DNA from 4 places in the Streptomyces sp. NPDC001678 genome. Region 2 is predicted to be linked to each of the others. Evidence: riboswitches for the same ligand, from Rfam matches in the RefSeq annotation. Region 2 holds a riboswitch; each other region holds the start of a gene.
What was found. A riboswitch is a leader RNA that binds a small molecule or an ion and turns the genes downstream of it on or off. The one in region 2 is predicted to bind cobalamin.
Positions count from the first base shown of each region.

Region 1 (4,287 bases), on a different contig from region 2:
CGCGGGTGGCGCGGTCCCACACGCCGAGCTTCTTGAGGTCCTCCACCAGGTAGGTGTTGACCTGGAGGAACTCACCCGAGAGCGTCTCGCGCTTGAACAGGTTGGAGACCTGCGGCTCGATGCACTCGTAGACGCCGGCGATGGAGGCGATGGTCGCCGTCGGGGCGATGGCGAGCAGCAGCGAGTTGCGCATGCCGACCTGGCCGATGCGGGCGCGCAGCGCCTCCCAGCGGTCCTCCCACGCGGCGACGGCGTTGGGGTAGTGGTCCGGGTGGAGCACACCGCGGGCGGTGCGGGTCGCGGCCCAGGCCGGGTGGGGGCCGTGGCGCTCGGCGAGGTCCGCGGAGGCCTCGTACGCCGCGAGCATGATCCGCTCGGAGATCTTGGTGGACAGGGCCTTCGCCTCGGGGGAGTCGAAGGGCATGCGCAGGCGGAAGAAGACGTCCTGCAGACCCATCAGGCCCAGGCCCACCGGGCGCCAGCGGCTGTTGGAGCTGCCGGCCTGCTCGGTCGGGTAGAAGTTGATGTCCACGACGCGGTCGAGGAAGGTGACGGCCGTACGGACCGTACGGTCGAGCTTCTCCCAGTCCATCTCGCCGTCGGCGCCGAGGTGCTGCGCGAGGTTGACCGAGCCCAGGTTGCAGACCGCGGTCTCGCCGTCGTTGGTGACCTCGAGGATCTCGGTGCAGAGGTTCGAGGAGTGGACGACCGCGCCCTTCTCGGCCGTCTGGTTGGCCGTGCGGTTGGCGGCGTCCTTGAAGGTCATCCAGCCGTTGCCGGTCTGCGCGAGGGTGCGCATCATCCGGGCGTAGAGCACCCGCGCCGGGATGGTCTTGACGGCCTTGCCCGCGGCCTCGTAGGCGCGGTAGGCGGCGTCGAACTCGTCGCCGTAGAGGTCGACCAGGTCCGGGGTGTCGGCGGGGGAGAAGAGCGACCAGTCCGCGTCCGTCTCGACGCGGCGCATGAACTCGTCCGGGATCCAGTGCGCGATGTTGAGGTTGTGGGTGCGGCGGGCCTCCTCACCGGTGTTGTCGCGGAGCTCCAGGAACTCCTCGATGTCGGCGTGCCAGGTCTCCAGGTAGACACAGGCCGCGCCCTTGCGCCGGCCGCCCTGGTTGACGGCGGCGACGGAGGCGTCGAGGGTGCGCAGGAACGGCACGATGCCGTTGGAGTGACCGTTGGTGCCCCGGATCAGCGAGCCGCGCGAGCGGATGCGCGAGTACGACAGGCCGATGCCGCCCGCGTGCTTCGACAGGCGCGCCACCTGGTGGTAGCGGTCGTAGATGGAGTCCAGCTCGTCCAGCGGGGAGTCCAGCAGGTAGCAGGACGACATCTGCGGGTGGCGGGTGCCGGAGTTGAACAGCGTCGGGGAGGACGGCAGGTACGAGAGGGTGCTCGTCAGCCGGTACAGCTCCGCGACGTCCTCCAGGGCCCGCTCCGAGTGGTCCTCGGCGAGGCCGCAGGCGACGCGCAGCAGGAAGTGCTGCGGGGTCTCGATCACGTCGCGGTGGATCGGGTGGCGCAGCAGGTAGCGGCTGTGCAGGGTGCGCAGGCCGAAGTAGCCGAAGCGGTCGTCCGCGCCGTCCGTGAGGGCGGTCTCGACGAGGGCGTCCAGGCGTGCGGCGTGGGTGCGCACGAAGGCGGCCGTGTCGTCGGCGATGAGCCCCTCGCGGTGCCCGACCTCGACGGAGGCGGAGAAGGAGGTGGCGCCCTGGCCGGCCGCCTCGTCGGCGATGGCCAGGGTGAGCAGGCGCGCGGCGAGCTTGGAGTACTCCGGCTCCTCGGCGATGAGGCCGGCGGCGGCCTCGGTGGCGAGGGAGCGCAACTCGGCGTCGTCCGCGGCGGCGCTGCGGCCGCGCAGCGCGGCGGCGGCGACCTTGCCCGGGTCGGTGGCCGGAAGGTCGGCGGTGAGGTCGGTCAGGGTGCGCAGGAGCGCGGTCCCGGGGCCGCCGGTCGCTTCCGCATTCGCTGAGACCGGAGCTGAAACCGGATCTGCGGGCGCGATGGTCACTGAGGCTCTCCCTCGCTCGGCTGGGTGGGCCGGGCGGGAGAGCGAGGGGCGCGCACGCGCATGCCACTTGCACCAGGGCATGCCTCGTAGGCGTCCATCGACCCAACCCGCGGGGCCCGGACGAATTCAACGCCCATGGCCGAGCCGGGGCAGGCTCGGTGGTGGGCGCGCTGTCGGCAGGTCGTCGGACTTCAGGTGCGCTGGGTATATGCGCACACATACACCGTTGCGGGACAGTTCCGGATTTCCACCGGATTCCCCTGCGACGACAGCGGAGACGAGCATACATCTAGTGCCGGGTCTCGCACGCGCCCCCACATGTTGTGTCGTCGCGTCATGAAGCGGTCGCGGAATGTGCTAACGGGCGTCCCTGGCAGGGCAAGAGAAGAGGACCGCCACGCCCCCTGGACGGGGATGTGGCGGCCCTCCGGAGGACCCCTGGGAGATGGTTCCGGGGGCGGCGGGTCAGTGCCCGCCGGGGGCTCCTGCGGTGGCCGGCGGGAGGTCCGCGCGGACGCCCGGGTCACCGGCGTCGGCCGTGTAGTCCGAGGGCCGGGTCCGGTCCTCGCCGTCGGGCACCTTCAGCGCCTTGAGGGCGACGGTGGCGACGATGACGACGATCACGTTGAGAAGGAAGGCGGTGAGCCCGATATATCCCTTTTCTCCGATGAGGGGGATGAGGTTGGTGTTCCCGAAGTGATCCTGGGTGGCGCTCGGCGTGGCGTAGGCCCGCCAGGTCCCGTACGCCATGCCGGCCGCCCAGCCCGCGAGCAGCGCCCAGCGGTGGGGCCAGCGGGTGAAGAGCCCGCCGACGAGCGCGGGCACGGTCTGGAGGATCCAGATGCCGCCCAGCAGCTGGAAATTGATGGCGACCGTTTTGTCCATGGTGAGGACGAAAACGAGCGCGCCGACCTTGACCAGCAGGGAAGCGAGCTTGGACACCTTCGCCTCGTGTTCGGGGGAGGCGTCCGGTTTGAGGAAGTCCTTGTAGATGTTGCGGGTGAAGAGATTTGCGGCGGCGATCGACATGATGGCCGCCGGGACGAGCGCGCCGATGCCGATCGCGGCGAAGGCCACCCCGGTGAACCAGTCCGGGAACATGTCCTCGAAGAGCTGGGGGATCGCCAGCTGGCCGTTCTTCACCTTCACCCCGGCGGCGATGGCCATGAAGCCGAGCATCGCCAGCAGGCCCAGCATCAGGGAGTAGAGGGGAAGGATGGTGGTGTTCCGGCGGATGACATTGCGGCTCCTGCTGGAGAGGACCGCCGTCACCGAGTGCGGGTAGAGGAAGAGCGCCATCGCCGAGCCGAGCGCCAGCGTCGCGTACGCCCACTGCGTCTCCGCGCCCGGTATCAGCGAACCCCGGGGTTTCCCGGTCGCGGGATTCTCGGTCGCGAACGCTTCGCCGGCCTTGCTGAAGATGTGCTCGAAGCCGCCCAGTTTGATCGGTATGTAGATGATCGCCACGATGATCACGATGTAGATCAGCGCGTCCTTGACGAAGGCGATCAGCGCGGGGGCGCGCAGCCCGGAGGAGTAGGTGTACGCCGCGAGCACGCCGAAGGCGATGAGGAGCGGCAGGTCCTTGACGAACCAGTTGGCGTTCTCGCCGCCGCCGACGCCCATGACGTCGAGCACCGCCTGGATGCCGACCAGTTGCAGCGCGATGTACGGCATCGTGGCCAGGATCCCCGTCACCGCGAGGGCGAGGGAGAGGCCCCGGGAGCCGAACCGGCCCCGGACGAAGTCCGACGACGTCACATAGCCGTGCCGGTGCGCCACCGACCACAGGCGGGGCAGGAAGGTGAAGACCAGCGGGTAGGTGATGATCGTGTACGGCACGGCGAAGAAGCCGGCCGCGCCCGCCGCGTAGATCGCCGCCGGTACCGCCACGAACGTATAGGCGGTGTAGAGGTCCCCGCCCAGCAGGAACCAGGTGACCCAGGTGCCGAAGGACCGGCCGCCCAGGCCCCATTCGTCGAGGTTGTCGGCATTCTCGGCCTTTCGCCAACGGGCGGCGAGGAAGCCCATGACCGTGACGACGACGAAGAAGAAGAGGAAGACGGCGAGTGCCACGCCGTTCACACCGTCCTTCACCCTTTCTCACCTCCTGTGTGCCGCTCCCGCCGGGCCGTCTCCTCACGCCGACGCACGATGACGTAGGCGATGACGGTGAGGAGGGTGGACACCAGCACCCAGAGCATCTGGTACCAGTAGAAGAAGGGGATGCCGATGAGGGCCGGGGTGAGCCTGGCGTAGGAGTCCACCCAGAGCAT
Region 1 covers NZ_JBIAUP010000020.1:15,991-20,277, reverse strand. Annotated here, with positions in the region: gene ACFYZR_RS29720 (ribonucleoside-diphosphate reductase subunit alpha) at 1-2,011, opposite strand, end outside; cobalamin riboswitch at 2,169-2,313, opposite strand; gene mctP (monocarboxylate uptake permease MctP) at 2,477-4,108, opposite strand; gene ACFYZR_RS29710 (DUF3311 domain-containing protein) at 4,105-4,287, opposite strand, start outside.
Region 1: another riboswitch for cobalamin. It lies ahead of ACFYZR_RS29720 (ribonucleoside-diphosphate reductase subunit alpha); the one in region 2 lies ahead of metE (5-methyltetrahydropteroyltriglutamate--homocysteine S-methyltransferase).

Region 2 (4,287 bases):
GGACGGGTGAGGGATGAGAGAAGGACGGGGAAGCGGAATCGGTCAGGAGACGGGTTCGGCCGCCCCCTGGGCCGAGCGGTCGGGCCCGGCCCGGTGGACGAGCAGCCGTTCCGCCAGGTGCCCGAAGAGCAGCCCGAAGCCCGCCCACAGGGCGCACTGGATGGCCAGGGCCGCGAGGCGGAACCGCCACAGCACGGTGGCCGGGAAGTCCGCGGGCACCTCGTCGACCACGGGCAGGACGGCGTACGCCACCCCCGCCATCAGGGCGAACGCCGCCACCGCTACGACGCCGGCCCACCAGCCGCCCAGCCGGGGGACCAGCGCACGGCCCAGGAAGATCGCGGCGACGCCCAGCAGGACGCTGAGCACGATCATCAGGAAGTACAGTGCGGTGCGCTTGCCGATGGTGTCGGGGTCGCCGACGGACGGCGGATTGGCCGGGTACTTGAGGAACGGCACCACATAGACCACCAGCAGCCCGCCCAGCGAGAGCAGGGCCGCCGTGGCGCGCGGGCCGATCCGGCCGATGCGGCCCAGGGCCACGCAGAAGGCCAGCGCCGCGATGCCGCCGAGCGCGACGCCGTAGACCAGGACGCCGGTCGCCAGCCCGGCGGTGGACTGGAGGGTGCGGCTGACCAGCTCCACACCGTGGTCGTCGTGGCTGTGGGCCTCCTCGAAGCCGATGGCCTTGTCCACGGACGGCTCACCGAGCAGATAGGCCACGAGCAACGCGAGGCACCCCGCCGCCAGCCCGGCGAGCATGCCGCGCACCAGCAGCGACCGTACGGAGACGGTATTCACGAGTCGGACTCCCCGGGGGTCAGTGGCACGGGAAGCCGAGCAGGTGGCGTCCGTCGTGGACCCACTCGTGGACGCCCTCGCCGGACAGCAGCGAGGTGGCGCCCTGCTCGGCGCCGACGAAGTACAGCAGGATCAGCATGAGAAGGCCGAAGAAGACCGCCCACGGGGCGATCGCCTTGAGGGATATCGGCGCGATCTCCGGCCGGGCGGACGAGCCGGACGTGGGAGCGCCGGACACGGGAGCGGCGGAATAGGCCATGATCAAACCTCCTGGGGAAACACGCGTCCCAGAACTAGGGGTTCCTGGACGACGGGAGGCGGGTCTGACTCCCCGGGCGTCACCGCGCTGCCACGAGCGCTCGGCCGGATTCACAGTGGCGCGACCGTGCCGGATTCCCACCGGCTTCCGTCACCCCGTCGTCATGTCCACGCGACCGTACCGTTCAGGCCAACATTGCGCCATGGGGCGGGGGGACGCGTACCGGCGTACGACCGGCGCGCACGCCCTGGAGCGTGCGCTGGACCCGCACGGGGCCTGCGCCGGGCCCGCGCCCGCTTAGCGACCGTTCCCCGACCGCTCCGCCTCCTTGACCGCTCCGCCTCCCCGACCGCTCCGCCTCCTTCGCCACCCGAGTGTGACCGGTATGTGAACAGGGCTGTTCGGCGGGCGACTTCTGTGCCTACGCTGGCCACGCAGCCGGTTCGCCCTGCCCGCCAGGCAGACGCGTCGCAAGAGGGAACCCGGTGGGAATCCGGGACTGCCCCGCAGCGGTGAGCGGGAACGACCGCCGTCATACGCACTGGGCCCGACAGGGCCCGGGAAGCGACGGCCACTAGGTGTCCGCCCTCGGGTGGACGCGCCCGCGAGTCCGAAGACCTGCCCGCTGCCCGCGCGCGAACGCACCGCGCGCGGAGATCCCGGTGACCCCGAGGGCGGGTCGGCGCGCACGGACGAGCACCCGTCGGCTCGCCCGCACCGGCGCGACCCCTCGCGGCCCTTCCAGGATCCTGTGAAGACGAGCTCGCGAAGGAGAGTTCCGTGACCAGCAAGTCCGCAGCCGCGGCAGCCCGGGCCACCCTGTACGGCTACCCCCGCCAAGGGCGGGACCGGGAACTGAAGAAGGCCGTCGAAGGCTACTGGAAGGGCGCCGTCACCGCCGACGCCCTGCGCCGGACCGCCGCCGCACTGCGCGCCGCCACATGGCGCGATCTCGACGCCGCCGGCCTCCACGAGGTCCCCACCGGTGACTTCTCGTACTACGACCACGTCCTCGACACCAGCGTCATGGTCGGCGCGATCCCCGCCCGCCACCGCGCCGCCTTCGCCGCCGACCCCCTGGACGGCTACTTCGCCATGGCACGCGGCACCCAGGACGTGGCGCCCCTGGAGATGACCAAGTGGTTCGACACCAACTACCACTACCTCGTCCCGGAGCTCGGCCCCGACACCGTCTTCACCGCCGACCCCGCCAAACAGCTCGGCGAACTCGCCGAGGCCCTGGCCCTCGGCCTCGCCGCCCGCCCCGTCCTCGTCGGGCCGGTCACCTACCTCCTGCTCGCCAAGCCCGCCCCCGGCGCCCCGGCCGGCTTCGACCCGCTCACCCTCCTGGACCGGCTGCTGCCCGTCTACGCCGACGTACTCACCGCGCTGCGCGCCGCCGGGGCCGAGTGGGTCCAGCTGGACGAGCCCGCCCTCGTCCAGGACCGCACCCCGGCCGAACTGACCGCGGCCGCCCGCGCCTACCGCGACCTCGGCGGCCGCACGGACCGCCCGAAGCTGCTGGTCGCCTCCTACTTCGACCGGCTCGGCGAGGCCCTGCCCGTACTGGCCAAGGCCCCCGTCGACGGCCTCGCCCTCGACTTCACCGGCCCCGCCGCCGCCAACCTCGACGACCTCGCCGCCGTCGGCGGACTGCCCGGCAAACGGCTCGTCGCGGGCGTCGTCGACGGCCGCAACATCTGGATCAACGACCTGACGGCGTCGCTGGCCACCCTCGCCACCCTCCTCGGCCTCGCCGACCGCGTGGACGTCGCCGCCTCCAGCTCCCTCCTCCACGTCCCCCTCGACGCCACCGCCGAACACGACATCGACCCGCGGATCGCCCGCTGGCTCGCCTTCGCCCGCCAGAAGACCACCGAGATCGTCACCCTCGCCCGCGGCCTCGGCCACGGCACCGCCGCGATCGCCGCCGAACTCACCGCCAACCGCGCCGACCTGGCCTCCCGCGCCGGCTCCGCCCTCACCCACGACCCGGCCGTCCGCGCCCGCACCGCCGCCGTCACCGGCGACGACGCCCGCCGCTCCCTGCCCTACGCCGAGCGGACGGCCGCCCAGCGCGCCCGGCTGGGCCTGCCCCCGCTGCCCACGACCACCATCGGTTCCTTCCCCCAGACCACCGAACTGCGTACCGCCCGCGCCGACCTGCGCGCCGGGCGCATCGACACCGACGCCTACGAGCGGCGCATCGAGGCCGAGATCCGCGAGGTCGTCGCCTTCCAGGAGAAGACCGGCCTGGACGTCCTGGTCCACGGCGAGGCCGAACGCAACGACATGGTCCAGTACTTCGCCGAACGCCTCACCGGCTACCTCGCCACCCGGCACGGCTGGGTCCAGTCCTACGGCACCCGCTACGTCCGCCCGCCGGTCCTGGCCGGCGACGTCTCCCGGCCCGAGCCGATGACCGTGCGCTGGACGACCCACGCCCAGTCCCTCACCGCACGCCCCGTCAAGGGCATGCTCACCGGCCCCGTCACCATGCTCGCCTGGTCCTTCGTCCGCGACGACCAGCCCCGCGCCGAGACCGCCCGCCAGGTCGCGCTCGCCCTGCGCGACGAGGTCGCCGACCTGGAGGCGGCGGGCACCGCCGTGATCCAGGTCGACGAACCCGCCCTCCGCGAGACCCTCCCCCTGCGCGCCGCCGCCCGCCCCGGCTATCTGTCCTGGGCCACCGAGGCCTTCCGCCTGACCACCGGCGGCGTCCGCCCGGACACCCAGATCCACACCCACATGTGCTACGCCGAGTTCGGCGACATCCTCCAGGCCATCGACGACCTCGACGCCGACGTCATCAGCCTGGAGGCGGCACGCTCCCATATGCAGGTCGCGGGCGAACTCGCGGGCGCCGGCTACCCCCGCGAGGTGGGCCCCGGCGTCTACGACATCCACTCGCCCCGCGTCCCCGGCACCGACGAGGCGGCCGCCCTGCTGCGCCGGGGCCTCGCGGCCATCCCCGCCGAACGGCTGTGGGTCAACCCCGACTGCGGCCTGAAGACCCGCGCCTGGCCCGAGGTCCGCGCCTCGCTGGAACACCTGGTGAAGGCGGCGCGCACGCTGCGGGAGGAACTCCCGGACTCTTCCTCGTCCTCTTCCTCTTCCTCGTAAGGCGCGGGACGGGGTGCCCCCGGGTCGTCATCAACCGGGGGCACCCCGTCTCCTCGACGGCTGAGAGACTGCCCGCATGGCCGAACTCAACGGAAAGCCCGTTA
Region 2 covers NZ_JBIAUP010000012.1:70,455-74,741, forward strand. Annotated here, with positions in the region: gene ACFYZR_RS24005 (CbtA family protein) at 43-801, opposite strand; gene ACFYZR_RS24010 (CbtB-domain containing protein) at 821-1,060, opposite strand; cobalamin riboswitch at 1,123-1,209, opposite strand; cobalamin riboswitch at 1,533-1,680, shown strand; gene metE (5-methyltetrahydropteroyltriglutamate--homocysteine S-methyltransferase) at 1,841-4,183, shown strand; gene ACFYZR_RS24020 (aminotransferase class IV family protein) at 4,260-4,287, shown strand, end outside.

Region 3 (4,287 bases), on a different contig from region 2:
TCAGGCGCAGCAGCGCGTCCGTGTCCGCGTGCTCCTCGATCAGATCGCCGAGCCGGTCGAGCTGTTCCTCCCGCAGCGCGGCGAACGACGTGTCGGGGGCGGGGACGAACGCCCGTCCGGCCGCCTTCGCGACCTCGCGCAGGAACGCCCGGCGGAAGCCGTCGCTCTCCAGCGAGCCGTGCCAGTGCGTGCCCCACACCGCGCCCACCCGGCAGCCGTCCAGGCTGTGTCCTTTGTCATCAGAGATGAACGCCTCGGCCCCGCCCAGCACCTCGGCGACGCCGTGGTGGATCTCGTACCCCTCGACGTGCTCGCCCAGGGCCTCGCCGACCGGGCGGGCCAGGGTCTTCCCGACCGCGAACCGCACGCGCACCGGCAGCAGGCCCAGGCCCTCGACCGTGCCGGCCTTCGACTCGACCTCGTCGTCGATCCGCTCGCCCAGCAGCTGGAAGCCGCCGCAGATGCCCAGCACCGGGCGGCCCTCCGCCGCCCGCCGTACGAGCGCGTCGGCGAGCCCGCGTTCGCGCAGCCACGCGAGCGCCCGTACCGTGCCGCGCGTGCCCGGTACGACGACCAGGTCGGCGTCGGCGAGCTCCTCGGGGCGGTCCACGAACCGCACGACGACGCCCGGTTCGGCCGCCAGCGCGTCGACGTCCGTGAAGTTCGACATCAGCGGCACCGCGCACACGGCGACCCGCAGGACGTCCGCGCCGTGCGGCGGGGCGACCACGGACTCGCGGACCGCGCCGCGCAGGGACACGCGCAGGCCGTCCTCCTCGTCGATGCCCAGGCCGTGGGCGAACGGCAGCACGCCGAACGTCCGCCGGCCCGTCAGGTCGCGCAGCATCTCCAGCCCCGGCTCCAGCAGACTCACGTCGCCCCGGAACTTGTTGACCACGTAACCCGCTATCAGCTCCTGGTCCTCGGGGGAGAGCAGCGCTGTCGTACCGAAGAAGGAGGCGAAGACACCGCCCCGGTCGATGTCGCCGACCACGACCACGGGCAGGCGCGCGGCCCGGGCGATGCCCATGTTGACGATGTCGGAGCGGCGCAGGTTGATCTCGGCTGGGCTGCCGGCCCCCTCGCAGATCACGGCGTCGTGGGTGCGCCGCAGCTCGGCCAGGCACTCCGTCACCGTGCCGAACAGCTGCTCCTGGCGGCCCGCGTGGTAGCCGCGGGCGCTGAGCTCGCCCACCGGCTTGCCCATGAGGACGACCTGGCTGCTGCGGTCGCTGCCGGGCTTGAGCAGCACCGGGTTCATGAGGGCGCTCGGCTCGACGCGGGCGGCGGCGGCCTGCATGGCCTGCGCGCGCCCTATCTCCGCGCCGTCGCGCGTCACGAAGGAGTTGAGGGACATGTTCTGCGCCTTGAACGGCGCGACCTTGACGCCCTTGCGGACCAGCCAGCGGCAGATCCCGGCCGTGACCACGCTCTTGCCCGCGTCCGAGGTGGTCCCGGCCACCAGCAGGCCCCCGCCCGGCGGGCCCGTACGCCCGCTCCTGTCGGCTGTCACCGAGACTGTCACCGATTCCTCCCCGCCTTCCTGAACAGGCTGCCCACCGTACGAACCGCAACCGCCGTCCCCAGGGCCAGCAGCGACACCCGGCGCGAGAGCCGGACCGCGCGCTCGATGTCGGCCGTCCGCACGGGACGGTTCTCCCCGCCCAGTACGGGGCGGTGCTCGACGCGCCCGGCGTAGGCGAGGGTGCCGCCCAGGCGGACGCCCAGGGCCCCGGCGAAGGCGGCCTCGACCGGCCCGGCGTTGGGGCTGGGGTGGCGGGAGGCGTCGCGCCGGGCCACGCGCAGGGCGCCGCGCGGATCGGGCCCGGCGAGGACCGTGAGCGCGGCGGTCAGCCGGGCGCCCGGCCAGCCGACGACGTCGTCGAGCCGGGCCGACGCCCAGCCGAACCGCCGGAGCCTGGGCGACTTGTGACCCACCATGGCGTCGAGGGTGTTGACCGCCCGGAAGCCCACGAGCCCGGGCACGCCCCCCAGGGCGCCCCAGACGAGGGCGCCCACGACGGCGTCGGAGGTGTTCTCGGCGACGGACTCCACCACGGCCCGGGCGATCTGCTGCGCGTCCAGCGCCTGCGGGTCGCGGCCGCACAGGTGCGGCAGCCGCTCCCGGGCGACCTCCAGGTCCCCGGCGGCCAGCGCCCCGCCGATGGCCCGGGCCTCCCGGCCCAGGGACGTGCCGCCCAGGACGGACCACGTGACGGCGGCGGTCAGCGCGATGTCGGCCGCGCGGTGACGTCGCGCGGCACGGGCCAGCAGCCCGGCCCCGGCGACCGCGCCACCGGCGCAGACCAAGGTGTGGAGGGTGCCGTAGCCCCGGTGGTCGCGCCACAGCCGCCGCTCGACGGCCTGCGCGGCCCGCCCGAACGCGGCCACGGGGTGACCGCGGCGGGGGTCGCCGAGGAGCTGGTCGCAGGCGAAGCCCAGGGCGGCGCCGTACGCGAAGGAAAAGCGATCGCTGCCGGGCATGGCGAAGCGGTGTCCTCACTCAGGGTCCGCGCCCTGGCTCGACGTCGACCGGCGACCAGAGTCTCCTGGCTCCCGGATCCGCGCCGCCCCCGGCCTTCCGGCTCGCGCCGTGGCCATCGGTTGGGGGGACACTCCCCGGTGACAGTGGCGGGACCGCGCCGGATTCGCACCGGCTTCCTCTGCTGTCGCCGTTTGGCTCCGGAAGTCCACCATGGGGCGGGAAGGGGCGTCAACTCGCCCTGACCTGCGCTCCTACTGGCGCCGTCGGGCCGACCTCAAGACATATGCGCCGCTCTCTCGCCCACGGCCCGGACGCCCGGCAGCGCGCGCCGACGACGGAGGGGCGGGCGGGAGACGACGGAGGGGCGGGACCGGAGAACCCGGTCCCGCCCCTCCGCGAACGCACGCGGTGTGCCCGTCAGGCGACGATCAGATAGATCCCGTAGCCCACCGCCGCCGCGCACAGCGCGAAGCACGCGTACGCGCCGGTGCGGGTCAGAAGAGGCGAGCCGGTCGCGGAAGTGGCGCCCGCGGCCTCCGGCTTGCGGGACGTGCCGAGGATGCCGAGCGTGAAGACGCCCACGAGGCCGACGGTGACCACGAGGCTCACGCCGAAGACCTGGCCGAGAGCTGCCCAGTCGATGTGCATGGTGGTTCTTCCTCCGTTGCCCGGCGTCAGCCGGTCGTCGCGGCGGCGGGGGCGGCCGGGGTGGCGGGTGCCGGGGTGACCTGGGCGGCGGCCGGGGTCAGGGAGCCGGCGGGCGGCGGGGCCACGGCCTGAAGGGCGGCCGTGACGACACCGACGGGCTCCTCGGGGAGGCCCTGCGGCGTGCCCGGGTCGTTGACGTTGTCGTGGGTGACCGGCTTGCGGCGCGAGGCCGCCCAGATGGCGCCGGAGACCCCGAGGCCCAGGACGGCGACGGCGGCGATGCCCCAGTCGCCCTGGTCGGCCAGGAGCGCGGCGCCGGCGGCGACGAGGCCCGCGGCCGGGAGGGTCAGGCCCCACGCGGCGACCATGCGGCCAGCGGTCGACCAGCGCACCACGCCGCCCTTGCGGCCCAGGCCGGAGCCCATGATCGAGCCGGAGCAGACCTGGGTGGTGGAGAGCGCGAAGCCGATGTGCGAGGAGGCGAGGATCACGGTCGCGGCACCGGTCTGGGCGGCGAAGCCCTGCGCCGGCTTGATGTCGGCGAGACCCTTGCCGAGCGTCTGGATGATGCGCCAGCCGCCCAGGTACGTACCGAGCGCGATGGCCAGGCCCGCGGAGACGACGACCCACAGCGGCGGGTCGGAGTGCGGGGCGACGACGCCGCCGGTGACCAGGGCCAGGGTGATGACACCCATGGTCTTCTGGGCGTCGTTGGTGCCGTGGGCGAGGGAGACCAGGGCGGCCGAGGCGATCTGGCCGGCGCGGTAGCCCTTCGCGGTCTCCTGCTCGTCGCGGCCCTTGGTCAGGCGGAACGTCAGGCGGGTGGCGGCCCAGGCGGCGATGCCCGCCACGATCGGGGCGGCGACCGCGGGGATGAGGACCTTCATGACGACCTTGTCGGCGTTGACCGCGTCGAAGCCGACGGACGCGACGGTGGCGCCGATCAGACCGCCGAAGAGGGCGTGCGAGGAGCTGGAGGGCAGGCCCGCCAGCCAGGTCAGGAGATTCCAGACGATCGCGCCGACCAGCCCGGCGAAGATCACCTCTGGTCTGATGCCGGCACTCTCATCGATGATGCCTCCGGAGATCGTCTTCGCGACCTCGACGGACAGGAACGCCCCGACCAGGTTGAGCACGGCCGACATGGCCACTGC
Region 3 covers NZ_JBIAUP010000001.1:57,037-61,323, reverse strand. Annotated here, with positions in the region: gene ACFYZR_RS00330 (cobyric acid synthase) at 1-1,525, opposite strand, end outside; gene ACFYZR_RS00325 (cobalamin biosynthesis protein) at 1,522-2,484, opposite strand; cobalamin riboswitch at 2,543-2,665, opposite strand; gene ACFYZR_RS00320 (hypothetical protein) at 2,903-3,133, opposite strand; gene ACFYZR_RS00315 (anion permease) at 3,160-4,287, opposite strand, start outside.
Region 3: another riboswitch for cobalamin. It lies ahead of ACFYZR_RS00325 (cobalamin biosynthesis protein); the one in region 2 lies ahead of metE (5-methyltetrahydropteroyltriglutamate--homocysteine S-methyltransferase).

Region 4 (4,287 bases), on a different contig from region 2:
GGCGCCACGCCGCCGGGGCCCGTACCCGGGTCCGTACCGGGGTCGGGATCGTCGTCCCCCGCGTCGGCCGCGGGCCTGTCGGGGACGGCCGTCACGGGCTCGCCGAGCCCGGGCGCCAAGGTCGCTGCGGGCAGGTAGTCCTCGCTGATCTCCCGTGGCCCGAACGGCCACACCTTCTCCCGCGCCGCCCACAGCACGAAGGCCACGCACCCGGCGCCCACCCAGGCCAGCGACCACTCGATGGGATGGCGGCCGGGGGAGTTCCGGTCGGCGAAGCCGTAGATCACCAGCCAGCCCGCCAGCGCCACCAGGCTCGGCAGCGGATAGAGCCACATCCGGTACGGGCGCGGCAGCCCCGGCTGCCGGCGCCGCAGCACGGTCACGGCCAGCACCTGCGACAGCGCCTGGAGGATCACCATGACCGCCATCAGCAACTGGATGATCGTCGCCAGGTCGGTGTGACGGCCGATCAGAAAGCCGATCGCCGAGATCAGTCCCATCGTCGTCAGGGGCAGCACCGGGAAGCGCAGCCGTGGGTGGAGGGCGCCGAAGCGGCGGAAGAAGACGTTCTCCCGCGCGGCGTCCACGGGGATGCGCGAGCCGCCCAGCAGTCCGGTGAAGACCGACGCGAAGGCCGTGACGAGGATCAGCACGGTGACGACGTCCGCCGCGCCCTTGCCCCACGTCTGCTCCAGGACCGCCGAGGCCACGGAGGACCCGGCCGTGGAGTCCGGGTCCAGCATCTGCCGCCAGTCGACGACGCCCAGGGTGCCGATCTGGAGCAGCAGGTAGATGGCCATGATGCCGAGGATCGAGTAGATGATGGACCGTGGCATGACCCGCCCGGGGTCCTTGATCTCGGCGCCCATGTAGGCGACGGTGCTGTAGCCCCCGTAGTCGTAGATGCCGATGGTCAGGCCCGCCGCGAAGCCCAGCCAGAACTGACCGGTCGTGAGGTCGAAGGCGCCCGCCGGGTAGGTGAAGGCCAGGTCCGGGCTGAAGTGGGTGAACGCGGCGACGATGACCAGGACGACGGAGACGATCATCACGCCCCACAGCACGGCCGTGATCCGCGCGATGCTCTCCACCCGCCGCCACAGCAGCCCGACGACCACCACGACGAACGCCAGGCCCGTCAGATCGCCCTGGGTCTGTGTCATGCCCGGCCAGAGGTAGCCCAGGTACTGGACGAAGCCGATCACACCCGTGGCCATGGCCAGCGGGATGAAGAGCATCGCCGTCCACACGAACAGGAACGGCACCAGTCTGCCGGTGCGGTACTGGAACGCCTGCCGCAGATAGACGTAGCTGCCGCCCGCGCCGGGCATCGCCGCGCCCAGCTCGGCCCACACCAGCCCGTCGGCCAGGGCCAGCAGCGCCCCGGCGACGAAGCCGATGACCGCCTGCGGCCCGCCGAAGGAGGCCACCATCAAGGGAATGGTGACGAACGGTCCTATGCCGCACATCTGGCTCATGTTGATGGCGGTGGCCTGGAACAGCCCGATACGGCGGACGAACGCCGCCCGCTCTTCCGGCACCTCGGGCTCCGGTCGCCCGGGCCCCCGCTCGATGTCCCCTGCCGTGCCCGCCATTGGCGCTCAGCCCTCTCGCGTCCGTCCGTCGAGGTGTTCCTGCACTCGTACACCGGGCCGCCCGGCACGTCCATCACCTGCGAAGTGTCGGACCTTGCTGCGAGGAGATGGCAAGTGCCACATTCTCGCCCCGGAGCCCGGCCGGGACGTTATGGTTGCCCGGCCGTGGTGTTCGGGAAGACCGGTGAGGCCCTCGTGGGCCGATTCCGGAGCGGCCCTCGCCACTGTGATCGGGGAGTGACCGTCCTCTTCCGCGCGCCCCGGCGCGCGGAGCCACTGGCAGCGTCCGGCTGCCGGGAAGGCGGGGCGGTAACGCCAGTCACCCGTAAGCCAGGAGACCGGCCACGGCATCTCGAAATGATCCACGAGGTGCTGGAGCGTTCACCCCAAGATGTCCATATCCACTGACCCGTCCACCGAACCGTCCGCGCCCGCCTTCCGCTGGCGCCGTGAGGACACCCTGCGGACCGCCGGCCTGCTGGCCGTCGTCGTCGCCCTCCACGTCGTCGCCTTCGGCGTGCTCTTCCTGCTGGTCGTGCCGAACCACTACACCGTCGGCTCCAAGGCCTTCGGCGTCGGCCTCGGCGTCACCGCCTACACCCTCGGCATGCGGCACGCCTTCGACGCCGACCACATCGCCGCCATCGACAACACCACCCGCAAGCTGATGGCGGACGGCAAACGCCCGGTCTCCGTCGGCTTCTGGTTCGCCCTCGGCCACTCCAGCGTCGTCGTCCTGCTGACCCTGCTGGTCAGCGGGGGCACCCGGCTGGCCGGGACGCTGATGAACGAGGACTCCACCACTCATCAGACCCTCGGTGTCGTCGGCACCTCGGTCTCCGGCGGCTTCCTCTACCTCATCGCCCTCCTCAACCTCGTCGCCCTCGCCGGCATCATGAGGGTCTTCCGCGCCATGCGCGAGGGCCGCTACGACGAGGCCGAACTGGAGAAGCAGCTCGACTCGCGCGGCTTCATGAACCGCCTCCTCGGCCGTTTCACCCGCTCCATCACCCGCCCCGGCCAGATGTACCCGCTGGGCTTCCTCTTCGGCCTGGGCTTCGACACCGCCACCGAGGTCACCCTGATGGTCATGGCGGGCAGCGGCGCCGCCGCCGGGCTGCCCTGGTACGCGATCATGTGCCTGCCGCTGCTGTTCGCCGCCGGCATGAGCCTGTTCGACACGCTCGACGGCACGTTCATGAACTTCGCCTACCAGTGGGCGTTCTCCAACCCCGTCAGAAAGGTCTACTACAACCTCACCATCACCGGGCTGTCCATCGCCGTCGCCTTCCTCATCGGCACCATCGAGCTGGTGGGCGTGCTCCACGAGAAACTCGATCTGGACGACGCGGTGACCGGCTGGATCGCGGGGCTGAACCTCGACAACGTCGGTTTCGTCATCGTCGGGCTGTTCGTGGTGGTCTGGGCCGCCGCCCTCGGCTACTGGCGCTTCGCCAAGGTCGAACAGCGCTGGGCGGCCCGGACGACCGCCGCCGGAGCCCTTACGGACCGGTGACGAACGGCGGCGCGCAGGGGCCTTCCGGGTGCCGCCGGCCCTAACGTCGGCGGCATGCGCGTACTTGTCACCGGAGGCGCGGGCTTCATCGGCTCGCACATCGTCCGGGCCCTGACCGCCCGGGGCCATGAAGCCGTCGTCCTCGACGCCCTGCTGCCCGCCGCCCACCCCACCGCCCCGCCCCGGCCCCACGGCGTCGAGTGGTACGAGGCCGACGTGCGCGACCGGGCCGCGGTGGCCCGGTCGCTGCGCGGCGTCGACGCCGTCTGCCACCAGGCCGCCATGGTCGGCCTCGGCAAGGACTTCGCCGACGCCCCCGCCTACGTGGGCTGCAACGACCTCGGTACGGCGGTCCTGCTCGCCGCCATGGCGGAGGCCGGGGTGCGGGGGCTGGTGCTGGCCGGCTCGATGGTCGTCTACGGCGAGGGGCGGTACGACTGCCCCGCGCACGGCCGGGTGCGGCCGGGCCCCCGGGCGGCGGCTGACCTGGCGGCGGGCCGCTTCGAGCCCCGCTGCCCCGACTGCGCCCGGGAACTGGTCCCCGGCCTGGTCGGCGAAGAGGCCCCCGCCGACCCCCGGAACGTCTACGCCACGACCAAGCTCGCCCAGGAACACCTGGCCGCGGCCTGGGCCCGGGCCACCGACGGCACGGCCGTGGCGCTGCGCTACCACAACGTCTACGGTCCCGGGATGCCCCGCGACACTCCCTACGCGGGCGTCGCCTCCTTCTACCGCTCCTCCCTCGCCCGGGGCGAGGCGCCGCGCGTCTTCGAGGACGGCGGCCAGCGCCGGGACTTCGTCCACGTCCGGGACGTCGCCGCCGCGAACGTCCTCGCCCTGGAGGCGCTCGCGGGCCGCGAGCCGGGCCTGGCACGCCCGTACAACTGCGGCAGCGGCGAGCCGAGGACGATCGCCGACATGGCGCTGGCCCTGTCGGCCGCGTACGGCGGCCCGCGCCCGGTGGTGACGGGGGAGTACCGGCTCGGGGACGTCCGGCACATCACGGCCGATTCGCGGCGGCTGCGGGAAGAGCTGGGCTGGCGGCCGGAGGTCGGCTTCGCCGAGGGGATGGCGGAGTTCGCGCGGGCGCCCCAGCGGGCGCCGACCGGGGCGCGCGCCGGGGCGTGAGGAGGAGCGCGGCGCGGGCCCGCCCGCGCCGCACCGCGTCAAGGGCGCTCG
Region 4 covers NZ_JBIAUP010000007.1:117,521-121,807, reverse strand. Annotated here, with positions in the region: gene ACFYZR_RS17105 (APC family permease) at 1-1,592, opposite strand, end outside; cobalamin riboswitch at 1,742-1,954, shown strand; gene ACFYZR_RS17100 (HoxN/HupN/NixA family nickel/cobalt transporter) at 1,984-3,108, shown strand; gene ACFYZR_RS17095 (NAD-dependent epimerase/dehydratase family protein) at 3,163-4,236, shown strand; gene ACFYZR_RS17090 (hypothetical protein) at 4,275-4,287, opposite strand, start outside.
Region 4: another riboswitch for cobalamin. It lies ahead of ACFYZR_RS17100 (HoxN/HupN/NixA family nickel/cobalt transporter); the one in region 2 lies ahead of metE (5-methyltetrahydropteroyltriglutamate--homocysteine S-methyltransferase).